DNA from 3 places in the Lactobacillus sp. VURO6/B1 (VP7) genome. Region 1 is predicted to be linked to each of the others. Evidence: riboswitches for the same ligand, from Rfam matches in the RefSeq annotation. Region 1 holds a riboswitch; each other region holds the start of a gene.

The links. A riboswitch is a leader RNA that binds a small molecule or an ion and turns the genes downstream of it on or off. The one in region 1 is predicted to bind thiamine pyrophosphate.
Region 2: it holds a riboswitch for thiamine pyrophosphate, as region 1 does, so the genes downstream of both, ACZ2M0_RS05800 (ATP-binding cassette domain-containing protein) here and thiM (hydroxyethylthiazole kinase) in region 1, are expected to answer to the same signal.
Region 3: it holds a riboswitch for thiamine pyrophosphate, as region 1 does, so the genes downstream of both, ACZ2M0_RS01230 (ECF transporter S component) here and thiM (hydroxyethylthiazole kinase) in region 1, are expected to answer to the same signal.

What each region holds. Positions count from the first base shown of each region.
Region 1 covers NZ_JBVOWJ010000005.1:36,885-40,993, reverse strand. The annotation lists gene thiE (thiamine phosphate synthase) at 1-361, opposite strand, end outside; gene thiD (bifunctional hydroxymethylpyrimidine kinase/phosphomethylpyrimidine kinase) at 375-1,178, opposite strand; gene thiM (hydroxyethylthiazole kinase) at 1,190-1,978, opposite strand; TPP riboswitch at 2,054-2,152, opposite strand; gene tenA (thiaminase II) at 2,369-3,028, shown strand; gene ACZ2M0_RS03695 (hypothetical protein) at 3,523-3,939, shown strand; gene ACZ2M0_RS03690 (hypothetical protein) at 4,078-4,109, opposite strand, start outside.
Region 2 covers NZ_JBVOWJ010000008.1:56,573-60,681, forward strand. The annotation lists gene ACZ2M0_RS05790 (glycoside hydrolase family 32 protein) at 1-171, shown strand, start outside; gene ACZ2M0_RS05795 (energy-coupling factor transporter transmembrane component T family protein) at 211-864, opposite strand; gene ACZ2M0_RS05800 (ATP-binding cassette domain-containing protein) at 874-2,232, opposite strand; TPP riboswitch at 2,272-2,362, opposite strand; gene ACZ2M0_RS05805 (AraC family transcriptional regulator) at 2,504-3,442, shown strand; gene htpX (zinc metalloprotease HtpX) at 3,478-4,109, opposite strand, start outside.
Region 3 covers NZ_JBVOWJ010000002.1:14,600-18,708, forward strand. The annotation lists gene hpt (hypoxanthine phosphoribosyltransferase) at 1-7, opposite strand, end outside; gene ACZ2M0_RS01225 (M42 family metallopeptidase) at 246-1,328, shown strand; TPP riboswitch at 1,430-1,519, shown strand; gene ACZ2M0_RS01230 (ECF transporter S component) at 1,562-2,140, shown strand; gene udk (uridine kinase) at 2,234-2,875, opposite strand; gene ACZ2M0_RS01240 (GntR family transcriptional regulator) at 3,162-3,881, shown strand; gene ACZ2M0_RS01245 (GntR family transcriptional regulator) at 3,884-4,109, shown strand, end outside.

The DNA.
Region 1 (4,109 bases):
AATTCGAACAGGAATAGCCAATAATCATTTGAGCGCCAACTTCTTTAATGACCTGTCTGATTTCTTCATCGCTTTGCCCAACATGAACGCCTTCGGCATGAACTTGTTGAGCTAGCTGAACATCATCGTCAATGAAGAAAGGCACGTGATACGTTTGACACAATTGGTGCAGCTTTTGCGCCATAGGGAGTCTCTCGGCTTCACTTAAAGTTGAATTAGGTCCCTTGTCTCGAAATTGAAAAGCAGTAATACCTGCAGCAAGTGCTTCTGCGACTATGCCCGGTAATGTTTTACCTTCTGGAACGTCTTGACTGCCACAAATAAAGTAAGCATGTAAAAAATCAGTGTTAAAGTCTTTCATTATTTCTCCTAAATTACTGAGCCCAATGATTTAAAGGGCCGTGACCATGACCAACTTGAATAGTTTCTTTAATAGTTTTAGTAACGTACTTTTTAGTAATTTTAATTGCTGACGGTAAACTTTGACCTAAAGCCAGCTGAGCCGTAATTACTGCAGCTAACGTGTCACCGGTGCCATGGGTGCGCTCGGTATGTATCCTGGAACTGCTGACCCAAAGATCAGAACCATCAGCAAATAAAGCATAATCTTTTACTTGTTCGCTACTTGCATGACCGCCTTTAATTAGCACATTTTTAACTCCCATATCTTGTAATTTATGAGCTAATTCTGGATATTGGGCTTGATCTTGTACCTTGATGCCAGTTAAAGTCTCCGCTTCTGGTAAGTTAGGTGTTATAAGATCGGCTAAAGGCAGTAGTTCATTTTTAACAGTGGCAACAGCATCTTGACTTAATAATGGAGCCCCACCCTTAGCAACCATCACTGGATCTATGGTAACAGGGCCAAAGTCATACTTTTGCAAATTAAGTGCGACTTGGTGAACATGAGCTGCATCACCTAACATTCCCGTTTTACAAGCACGGATGTGGAAATCTTCTGCCAGAGAGGCGAATTGGGCATCGATCATTTCTAAGGGAAGTAAAAAAGATTTTTGTACACCTAAAGTGTTTTGTGCTGTCACTGCTACTACTACAGCTGTACCAAATACTTTTTGCATTTGAAAAGTTTTTAAGTCAGCCATGATTCCAGCACCACCACCTGAATCAGTGCCGGCAATAGTTAAAACTTGGGGAAAAGAATTAATTTTTTCTGTCATCATAAAGCTCCTTAATCAAAATCAGCAATTTGTTCAATATCTGCAACTTTTACTTTATACAAATAATCCATGAGATACATGCCAAAAGTAGCAGGTCCGACATTGGGATGATCTTTAACTACTAATTGACCGGCGCAACTGAAAACTAAAGCACCTATTTGAGCTGCTTCAAAAGGATCGGCAGCAACAGCTGTAAAAGCTGTGACAATACTGGTTAACATATCTCCTGAGCCGACATGTGTTTTAAAAAGGGGTGAGCCGTTATGGACGTGGGCTATTCTTTTACCGTCGCTGATTGTGTCTGTAGGTCCGCTCGCAATGACTGTGCAACGATATTTTTGAGCAGTTTTAGCAGTAATTTCATCAATATCACCAGAACCGGAGCCTGCATCAATCCCCTTTGAGCTCCAATCAAAGCCACCTAAGGCAGCGATCTCACCAATATTGCCGCGAATAATACTGGTATGAAAATCCCATAAAAGTTTATCTGTGATTTTATAACGGTACTCCACGGCGCCAACGGCAACGGGATCAAATACTATGGGTTTATTATATTGGCGCGCTAAATCTTCCACTTTTTTAATGTGGTTAATTTGCTCTTTAGTTAAACAGCCAATATTAACTGCCACAGCGGCAGCCATCCGCACTATTTCTTCAGCTTCAGCGACTTCATTGCTCATAATTGGTGAAGCACCAATAGCATTAACAGCATTGGCCACATCTTGAACTGTTACAAAATTAGCAATATTGAAAATAACCGGGTTTTCTGCTCGCAATTTGTCTAATAATTTTAACTGCATTTTATTACTCCTAATTTAATATCCTTAGAATTTTTGACTAATAAAAAAACTTTGGCATGCGGAAATGCCAAAGCTTCAGCAGTTTTGACACGTTCCTACGCAAGTATTGACTTACAGGTTCAAAGGGTCTGAAATACTTTCATCTCAGCCAAAAAGGCACCCCTCGTGTTATCGCTTACAATTATAACGGAATTTATTACTGATTACAATAGTAGGTTGATAAAGTTGCTATCTATTATAAACTATAAATGCTGGTACTTTGACTGTTATTAAAAGATTGTGCATAACAGTCAAAAACAGTATAGTGGTTAGAATTTATCTTTAGTAAAATGTAATTAGTAATAATTAACAGTCATTTTACAATATTACTTAACTCGAAGGAGAATATTCATGAATTTTACGGATCGACTGCACGAAGCTGGGAAGGCATTGTGGCATAAAAGTATGGTGCATCCCTTTATTAAGGAATTGCAAAGTGGCGAACTCCCAATTGCAACTTTTAAATTTTATCTGTTGCAGGATCGCTATTATTTAAGAGAATTTAGCAAGTTGCATGAATTAATTGCGGCAAAAACGGATAATCAGGAAGTAAAGGAATTTTTACTAGCAGGGGCGCAAGACTTGAAAGATGTCGAAATATCAGTGCGAGGCCATTTTTTTGAAGAATTAAAAATAACTGCGACTGAAATAACTGCAACTCCGGTGGCTCCGACAGCTTATAACTACGTTAACCATATGCATATGACATTAAATCGATCTGGTGTTAAACCAGCGGTTGCAGCACTTTTACCATGTTACTGGCTCTATCAGGAAATTGGCCAAAAAATGGCAGAAAAGGGCTCACCGGTTTCTTATTATCAGGAATGGATTGATACTTATAATGGCGAATGGTATGGCACCAACGTAGCCAAAATGCTGCATTTAACCAATTCTTTGGCTGAAAGTGCCACTAATGAAGAACTTGAGCAAATGCAAACTGCATTTGTGCGCAGCAGCTATTATGAATTGCAGTTTTGGCAGATGGCTTATGAAAAGCAAGATTGGAAGTAACTTTTGTAAAAACCGCTTTTATTTTATTCTTACTTGTCTTTAGTCAATTTCATAATAAAATTTTGATATTGAACAATGTAATTATTGTTCAAAGTCCCAGGTAAGTGTGCAACTTGGGGAAAGCAAGATATACTTATCTTGTAATAATGTATATTTACTTAATATTATTATATTAATGGTTATTTAGGAATTTCTAAAGTGTGGACTTCTGGCGGCAGCATATATTATGCACTAAAAGTAACTGACCGTAACCCTGTATTTGCTGTCTTTAAATGATTTGGGAAGCTAACAATGCACTACTATGCTAGCGGAAGCATAAAAGCAAGTACCGTCAGTTATAGAGTTGGCGGTATAGGCCGATGCCAAACTTAACCGCAATATTCTCACTCTTGCACTCGTGGGTGATATGGCTAAGCCACTTTAAGCGGTAAAATTGATTGCTTCTTAGGAGATATAATGTTTCCACGCACCGCCTTTTAAATGGAATGATAAAAATGAATGATGAACAATTTTTTAAATTAAGAAAGATACTAGATCTTTTTAAAAATCAAGCTCCGACAGCTATTATTGAAGAGAATGTAAATAGCGTTGAAAATTATAAGGCAGAATCTGCTGATGAGTATAATAGAGCGAAAAGATATCTTGGCGAAAATAATAGTTCGTTTAAATCTTTTCATGTAAGTGTGGCTTCAGCAAAAGATTTCTTGTGTTTATTGAATTTGCTGGGTGCAATACATGCAAATTTTAATATACGTTCAAAGCCCTTTATAATAGAAGGAGAAGAAAATAGTAAGTCGCTAAAAAAAGAGAACGACTATTTTAACAATTGGATGGAGTGTTTTTCAAACTATGAATTTATGATAGTTAATTTTGATGAAACTGCTTTAGACCGGGATCAATATTACGGTTAATTTCATTAATTCATAAAAAGGCAGTAACTGATATGACCCCAAATTTGACCTAAATTTTGGGGTCATATAGCTTAAGCTGCCTTTTTAGTTCAGTTATTTCGCATTGTTAAAATTATTATATTAAAAGCTAATATGCTATTATTCATCAATTTTTTTAATATAAATTAATT
Region 2 (4,109 bases), on a different contig from region 1:
TCCAATCTGAAAATCCGGGTATTTATTGATACCAGTTCAATTGAATTTTTCTTAAATGACGGTGAGCTGGTATTTTCAGAACGGTATTATACTTCTGAAAAACCTCAGATTTTCGTCAATGCAGATCAGTCAGTCAAAATAAATGTCACAGGCTATACTATGGCAAAATAAATTAGGCTAAAGAAAAAGTGGACCTGCAGGTCCGCTTTTTTATTTTAAGGTAAATAATGCCAGGTTAACTAAAAACAGAATAACAATCAATTTAAGCCAATCACTTTTTTGAACAGGAACAGGCACGATAACTGAGCGTCGAGCGTTCTCACGGTATCCGTGAGAAGCCATGCCCTGTGCTAAATTTTCTGCCGAATTAAGCGCAACAAGAATAGCTTTAAAATATAAAACAGGTGACCAAAAGCTTAAATAAACACCCCTCATCATGCCGGCAGTGCGTATTTGTTTAACTGCTTCCTTCATTCTGGGAACGATATTAAGAGCTGCTAAAACTCCATAGGCAAACTTACTGGGTAAATGAAAATTCTGCTCAAAAGAACGTGCTAATTCCGTGGCAGTAGTTCCTATTGATACACAGTAGATAGTCAACGTATAGACGTAAATACGACTGGATAAACTCAGTGCATTTTGCAAATTAGGCTGAGGTGCAAACCAATATAAAGTAGCAAAAACCGTAAATGCAGCAATTAAGGGCATTAATAAAGTTAAAAGCAGGTTCTTTACTTTGATATGTTTGTAGATTAGATAAATTATGGTAAAAAAGATGATTAACAGATTAGTTAACAAGCTAGATTTAAGAGATATTTCTATCGAAATAATCAGTGCTAGAAAAAATTTAAAACTGGGATTCATGATCACACCTCATTTATTCACATAGGTTAAATGCTGGTCTTTAAAGATGAGATGGTAGTCACACCAATCTGCCAGATTCCTTAGTTCATGACTAATAATTAAGAGCGTTTGACTGCGTGCTATCTGACTTTCTTTTAATAAAGCCATTACCTTCTTAGCGGAATCTGCATCTAAGCCATTAAGGGGCTCATCAATTAGCAATACATCCTGATCAGAGATTAACATTAGTAAGATTTGCAGTTTCTTTTGTTGCCCGCCAGATAATGAATAAACCACGTGATCGAGCAGTGAATCAAGCTTAAGGGTGGCTAAAGCCTCATTTATTCTGTCATCAGTGAAATAATTGTTGGTTCGTTGCTTTTTGCTTAAATTGATTTCATCCGCAACAGAAACGTTGATAAATTGATCGGTCGCATTTTGAAAAATTTGCCCCACTTTAAGGAGATACCTGCGAGCTGATAATTTACTTATTTCCTGCTTGTGATAGGTTAAACTGCCTGCATATGGGATCATTTTGGTCAGTGCGTTAAAAAGAGACGTTTTGCCAACCCCGTTTGCTCCAGTAATAAGAGTGGTTTTACCAGAAAAGATATTTAAATGTTCCTGCTTTAAAAGTAAGCGATTTTGTGTAATCTCTGTATTTTTGAGTTTAAAACAAATTTCTTTGTCATCGTTAGGGATGGCAAAAGTATAAGAAACGGATTCCGTATTTTTTTGCAGCAGTTTTTCTTTTTCACTAGCAGAAAGTTGTACCAAATCTTTACCTTGAAATTGAAACAGATTATCGCAATGGCCTTCATAGTCAGTTAATACGTGATCACTTAAAATAATTGTTTTCCCTTGATCACGCAGGTGAGCTAATTTAGCAATTAAGAATTTGCGAGCAGCTGGATCACAGCTGGCAAAGGGTTCATCAAGTAAAAAAAGATCGACATTCATCGCAACAAGTACAGCTAAAGCAACTCTTTGCTGCTCGCCGCCAGACATTGTATTAATTTTTTGATCAAGCAAATAATCAATCTGTGTGAACTGAACAGCTTCATTCAAGCGTTTTGTATACTGCGTTTTATTAAGACAAAGATTTTCAAGTGCAAAAATTATTTCTTCTCGCGGTGTTGTCATCGTAAACTGTTCACTGGCATTTTGAAACATCATAGCCGATTTTAGTCCGCCTAAATTAACGCTGCCTCTTAATTGGCCCGCAAACTCAGGATATAAATTTGCTAGAATTTTTAATAATGTAGATTTGCCACAGCCGGTTGGACCAACCAATAGTGAAAGTTCACCAGTGGGAATAGTGAGATTAATATCTGTTAATATTTTATTTTGCTTATCATATGAAAAAGTCAGGTTGTTTAATTTAATCATTTTAGTTACCAAAAAAATCGTCAGGATAAGGCCTGACGATGTAAAATCTTTCGTTTTCCCTTCGCTGGCATTATCCATAGCAGGTTCGACGGGTCTGTTCTCAGCCTCTAGGGCACCCCGATGTTAAATTTATTATACATAAAAGAAAAATAGATGTCTACATACACAAGTATTCTCTCCTTAATCTAAATATCAAAATTCTATTAGTAAGATGAAATTTTGCTATATAATAAATCTATATATTTTAAAATTTGCATAAGAAGGTGAAATAATGGCAGCTGTTAAACTTGAACAATATTTAGCCAGCATTTTGGATTCAACTAAGTCTGACACTAATGAGGTAAGAATCAAACCCAAAAATGATAATTTTGATTTATTTAGAGCGTTTTTGGAAAATCGTAATACTGGGGTTCATCGCTACCAAACTACAGCTTCAACTATATTATATGAAGCTCAGGGCTCGGTAAAAGCCAGAATCAATGATCAGGATTTCTTGCTTAAAGCCGGCAATATCGTATTTTTACAGAGAAAAAGTGATTATGAAATATTGCGGCAGGGAGAAAACGACATATTAGTTAAGTTAGAATTTGACCATAATTTCAAGATGCTGGATTTTCTCGGAAGCTATTCTGCCATGAGTCATCGTGAAAAAAAGGTGTTTAAGGAAATTACTGACGCTTATAATCAAAAACGCTTATTATTTTTGAATAGTACAGCACTGTCTATATCTGCAAACGCACTAAAAAAAGTAATTGATGAATATCTTAATCAGGATCTTTACACCCGTCAGGTAATTTTAGCAGAGTTAAACTTGTTATTAATTGCTGCAGTTAGAAATCAAGATTTAGCGACAGCACCTGTGACCAACCATCAATTTGTTCAAACTGATTTAGAGAATTATATTGATGCGCACTTTACTGACATAACACTTAATGACACTGCTAAACATTTTGGCTTTAATCCTAATTACTTTTCAAGTTTGGTTAAACAAAAAACTGGTAAAAGTTTCGTCGAACATGTTGATGAAAGGCGTATGCAAGAGGCGCGAAATTTGCTTGCCCGACCAGATATTTCCGTAAAAGAAATAATTGCACGTGTAGGTTACAGTGGCAAGTCCTTCTTTTATAAAAAATTTAGTGAATATTATCATGAAACGCCAGTCCAAATGCGGGCCGAATTATTTAGACAGGCAAACATCAACTTAAAATAAAAGGCAACCTTGACTAAAAAGGTTGCTTTATTTTATTACATTTTTTCTAAGCGGCTAATCCTGTCAGCTGTTGGCGGGTGACTGTCAAATAAGTGAGCAAAACTGCGCTTTTTACGTACAGGATCTTCAATATACATGCCGGCACTGCTAGGGTCGGCTTTTTTCATGGGCTCGGAACCGTCAATCTTTTCTAAAGCAGAAATCAGTCCTTGCGGGTTGCGAGTTAATTCTACTGAAGAGGCATCAGCCAGATATTCCCGATTTCGCGATAATGCCATTTGCGCTAAACTGGCACAAATAGGACCCAGAATTAACACAAATACAATAGCCACGATCTTAAAAATGACAACAATAGTACCACCATTGTCGTTATCGCTGTCGCGATCATCGTCAATCCACCAAATATAGCGACTGGCAATACCTGATAAATAAGAAATGACACCAACTAATACTGCGGCAATAGTAGAAACTAAAATATCATAGTTTCTAATGTGAGAAATCTCATGACCTAAAACGCCTTCCAGTTCTTCGCGGTTCATCATGTCAAGTAAGCCCTGAGTAACTGCCACAGCAGAGTGGTTGGGATCGCGTCCAGTCGCAAAAGCATTAGGACTGGGATCATCAATAATAAAAACTCGCGGCATTGGCACCCGACCGACCAGTGCCA
Region 3 (4,109 bases), on a different contig from region 1:
TTGGCATTTATCTACCCTTCATTTAAAACAATTATAATTCCTAATATTTTCGATTATATCATTTTTTGAGCAAAAAAACAGATTATTTTGGACTGTTTTAAGTAATTAAGGTGTAAATTACGTACAAAAAGTATATATATTACTAAAAGCAGTAAGATTATTTACGGACTTATTTATTTTTTAAACTTGTAATGCAAGTTTTTGGTAAAATTAAAGAATAAGATATTTAAGTGAAAGGTAAAAAAATGGATAAACAACAAGAAATAAAAATGCTCAAAGACTTTTCCGATGCCAATTCTACTTCGGGCTTTGAAGAAGAATTTGTTAAATTGTTTACTGAAACAGTTCGTGATTTTGCTAATGTTAAAGTTGATGGCATGCTCAATGTATATGCAACTAAGAAAGAAAATAAAAAAGATCAGCCGGTAATTCAATTAGATGCTCATTCAGACTCAGTTGGCTTTATTACACAGGCTGTTCGTCCTAATGGAATGATTAAATTCGTACCATTGGGTGGCTGGGTCAAATACAATATTCCTGCTTTACGCGTTAAAATAAAAAATCGTGCGGGTGAGTATGTGCCCGGAGTAGTTGCTACTAAGCCCCCACACTTTATGACTGCTGCTGAAAAAAATAATGTACCAGATGTGGCTGACATGTCTATTGATGTTGGTTCCAGTTCTCGAGCTGAAACTATTAATGATTATCAAATTGATACTGGCTGTCCAATTTTTGTGGATGTTAAATGTGAATACAATGAAAAATCTGGTTTGTTCTTTGGCAAAGATTTTGATGACCGTTTTGGCGCAGCAGCTATGGCAGATGTCCTGGACAATTTAAAGGGCGAACAATGTGATTTTAACGTTGTAGCTGCACTTTCAAGCCAGGAAGAAGTGGGCTTGCGGGGTGCATATGTCACAGCCAGAGCTGTAAGACCTGATTTAGCTATCGTTTTGGAATCATGTCCTGCTGATGATACTTTTACCCCAGAATGGCTATCCCAAACTGGATTAAAGCGAGGTCCAATGCTTCGTGACATGGATACATCGTTTTTACCTAATCCTAAATTTCAACAGTATGCTTGCGAATTGGCTGATAAGAATAAAATTCCGTACACTCGTTCAGTTCGTACTGGTGGTGGCCAGGATGGTGCTGCCATTTATTATGAAAACGGAGCACCTACTATTGTGATTGGCATCCCGGTGCGCTATGAGCATTCGCCGTATTGCTTTAGTGCTTATTCTGACTTTAAAGCGTCTGTAGATCTGACCCTTGCTATCATTCGTGATCTTACTAAAGAAAAACTAGCGAGTTTTAGTCAGTTTTAAAAATAATTGTTCTTTTGCATAGAGCAGAAAAAACTACTGAGGTGACCTTAAATTTAGGGTCACTTCAATAGTTAAAATGTGCTATACTAGTAAAAATGAATATCAGTCACTAGGGGTGCCAAATAGCTGAGAAATACCCTCTGAACCTGAACGGGACAATACCTGCGTTAGGGAAGTGTTAAATTTAGTTACTAAAGATGCTCCTAATGACTTATAAAGTTAGGAGTATTTTTATGTTTACAAGGTCTTCAAAATGGAATGTGAAGTCAATTATTTTAATCGCGCTGATTGGTATCATTATGGGCGTAATTTATACTTATGGTTTTAACTGGGCTTTTAATCTAGTTAAGATGCTCTTGGTACCCACAGGTTTTGCACCGGTGACGGATACTGTGTTTTCTGGTTTATGGCTTATGGCGGGACCACTGGCAATGTACTTTGTTCCCACAGCTGGTTCTGGAACAATCGGTGAACTGCTGGCATCAATTGTTGAAATGGCAATTGGTGGGCAGTGGGGAGCTACTACCATTCTTTCAGGAGTCATTCAGGGTGCGACTAATGAAATTGGCTTTTTTCCTAAAAAAGAGCGTTACCAAAAATTCACCTGGAAAAGCGTATTAACTGGTGCATTCTTTGCTTCATTTGGCTGTTTCATTCCATCATATATTTTATATGGTTGGAGTAAATTCAGTATGCAGGTTCAAATAGTGATGTTCATTACTAACATCATTTCTGCGTTAGTTTTCGATGGCGTTTTAGTGAAATTAATTACGAATTTATTTGACAATGCTTTAAAACCTAAAGTTGATTAAATACGCAAAAAGGAGTAATGCCAGTAATGCATTTTGTACTTGAGCCCCAAAAGTTGTCCAACTTTTGGGGCTCAAGTACGTTTACTCCCTTTTTTATTGCTCTTTTTTACTTAAAATAGAATGAACTTTAGTAGTCAGCATATCAATAGCCACATCATTTTTGCCACCTTCTGGGACAATGATGTCAGCATAACGCTTAGTAGGTTCAATAAATTGATGATACATTGGCTTAACGGTACTCAAATACTGGTGAATTACAGATTCAATAGAGCGGCCCCTTTCATTTAAGTCCCGTTCTAAGCGCCTAATAAAACGAATATCGTCGTCTGTGTCAACGTACACTTTAATATCCATTAAATCGCGAATCTCTTTGTTAGCTAAAACCAGAATTCCTTCAAGGATAATAATATCGGCAGGTTCCTTGTGAATCGTTTTTTGGCTGCGATTATGTTCTTTAAAGTCATAAACGGGCATCTCAATTGGCTTGTATGCCAGCAAATCACGTAGTTGCTTTTCTAGTAATGGTACGTCAAAGGCATCGGGATGATCATAATTGATCTTCATTCTTTTAGCCATGGGGATACCGGTATTATCTTTATAGTAAGAGTCCTGCGTCATAATCAGGACATGTTCGTTTTCCTGCATTTGTGCAACAATTTTTTGAGCAATTGTGGTTTTTCCACTGCCTGAGCCACCAGTAATTCCGATCACGACAGGCCTTTCTAGTCTCGACATTATGCCACTCCTTTTTAACCCTTAAATATTTTACTTTACTTTGCCGGTAATTACCAACAGTTAAGGCAAATTCGACTATTAAAGCGCCTTCAGACAGATAAAAATGCGGATTAAATAAAAAAACATTGACAAGATAAGTGGAAGCGATTACTATAAATCTGGTACCAAAAATAATAAAGGTATATTTTAAAACATTAATATCCTTGAATTTAGCCCTTTAAAACGGGAGTTTTTTAAAAAAAGAAGCAAAAAAATAAGATAATGATACCAGAATGAAGACGATATCATGGAATTTAAAGAAAGAACTGCTGCAGTACAAGTACAAGAATACTTAGAATTTTTAATCCACTTTAAAAAAGTGAGTGAATTACCTTCGCAACGGGAAATATCAGAAAAATTACAAGTTAGTCGTAATGCAGTTAAGCATGCTCTAGACAGGCTTAAAGATGAAGGCCAAATACAAGCCAAAGAACGAACGGGAATAATTTCTAACAAGAAAATTGACATTAATATGCTGGGCATGGACTCAATGACAACTGAACTTAAGAATAAAACTGTCAAAATCGAGCACTTGGCAACCACCATTGAAAAAATGCCTGGGAGATTAAAGGATTTTTTTAATGCACCTGAAGGACTGGCTATCAAGATTGCACGAATTAGGTTTGTCAAAGATATTCCTTTAACCTATGAAATAACATATTTTAATCAAACAGATTTTACCAGACTGGCAAATATTGATTTTACTAATAAGTCACTTTATGAGGTACTGGAAAAAGAATATCAAATCAGGCCAACCTATGGTAGAGAGAGTATCGGTTGCTTTTTGGCTGATGAGAAAATAAGCACCCTGTTGCAGGTCAAAAAGGGGACTCCTCTCTATCAAGTAAACAGCTTTAATTATCAAGACGACGATTTTCCAATTGAGAGTACTACCCAATATTTATTAGGAAATAAATTTAAATATCATTTTAATGCCAATAATATTTATGATTATCAAGAGGATTAGTTTTGCTTTTTAAAGAAATATATGCTGATTTGGATCAAAAAATTAATAATGGTGGATATCCTCCTGGCAGCACGCTGCCAAATGAAGCTGAATTGCAAAAAAAATATGATGTTAGTAGAACCACAATTAGAAAGGCTGTTAATAAATTGGTAGCTGAAAATAAGGTTGTGCGTAAAAAAGGAAGTGGTTTATTTGTTGCTCCAATAATTTCAAAGCAAAATATTTTGG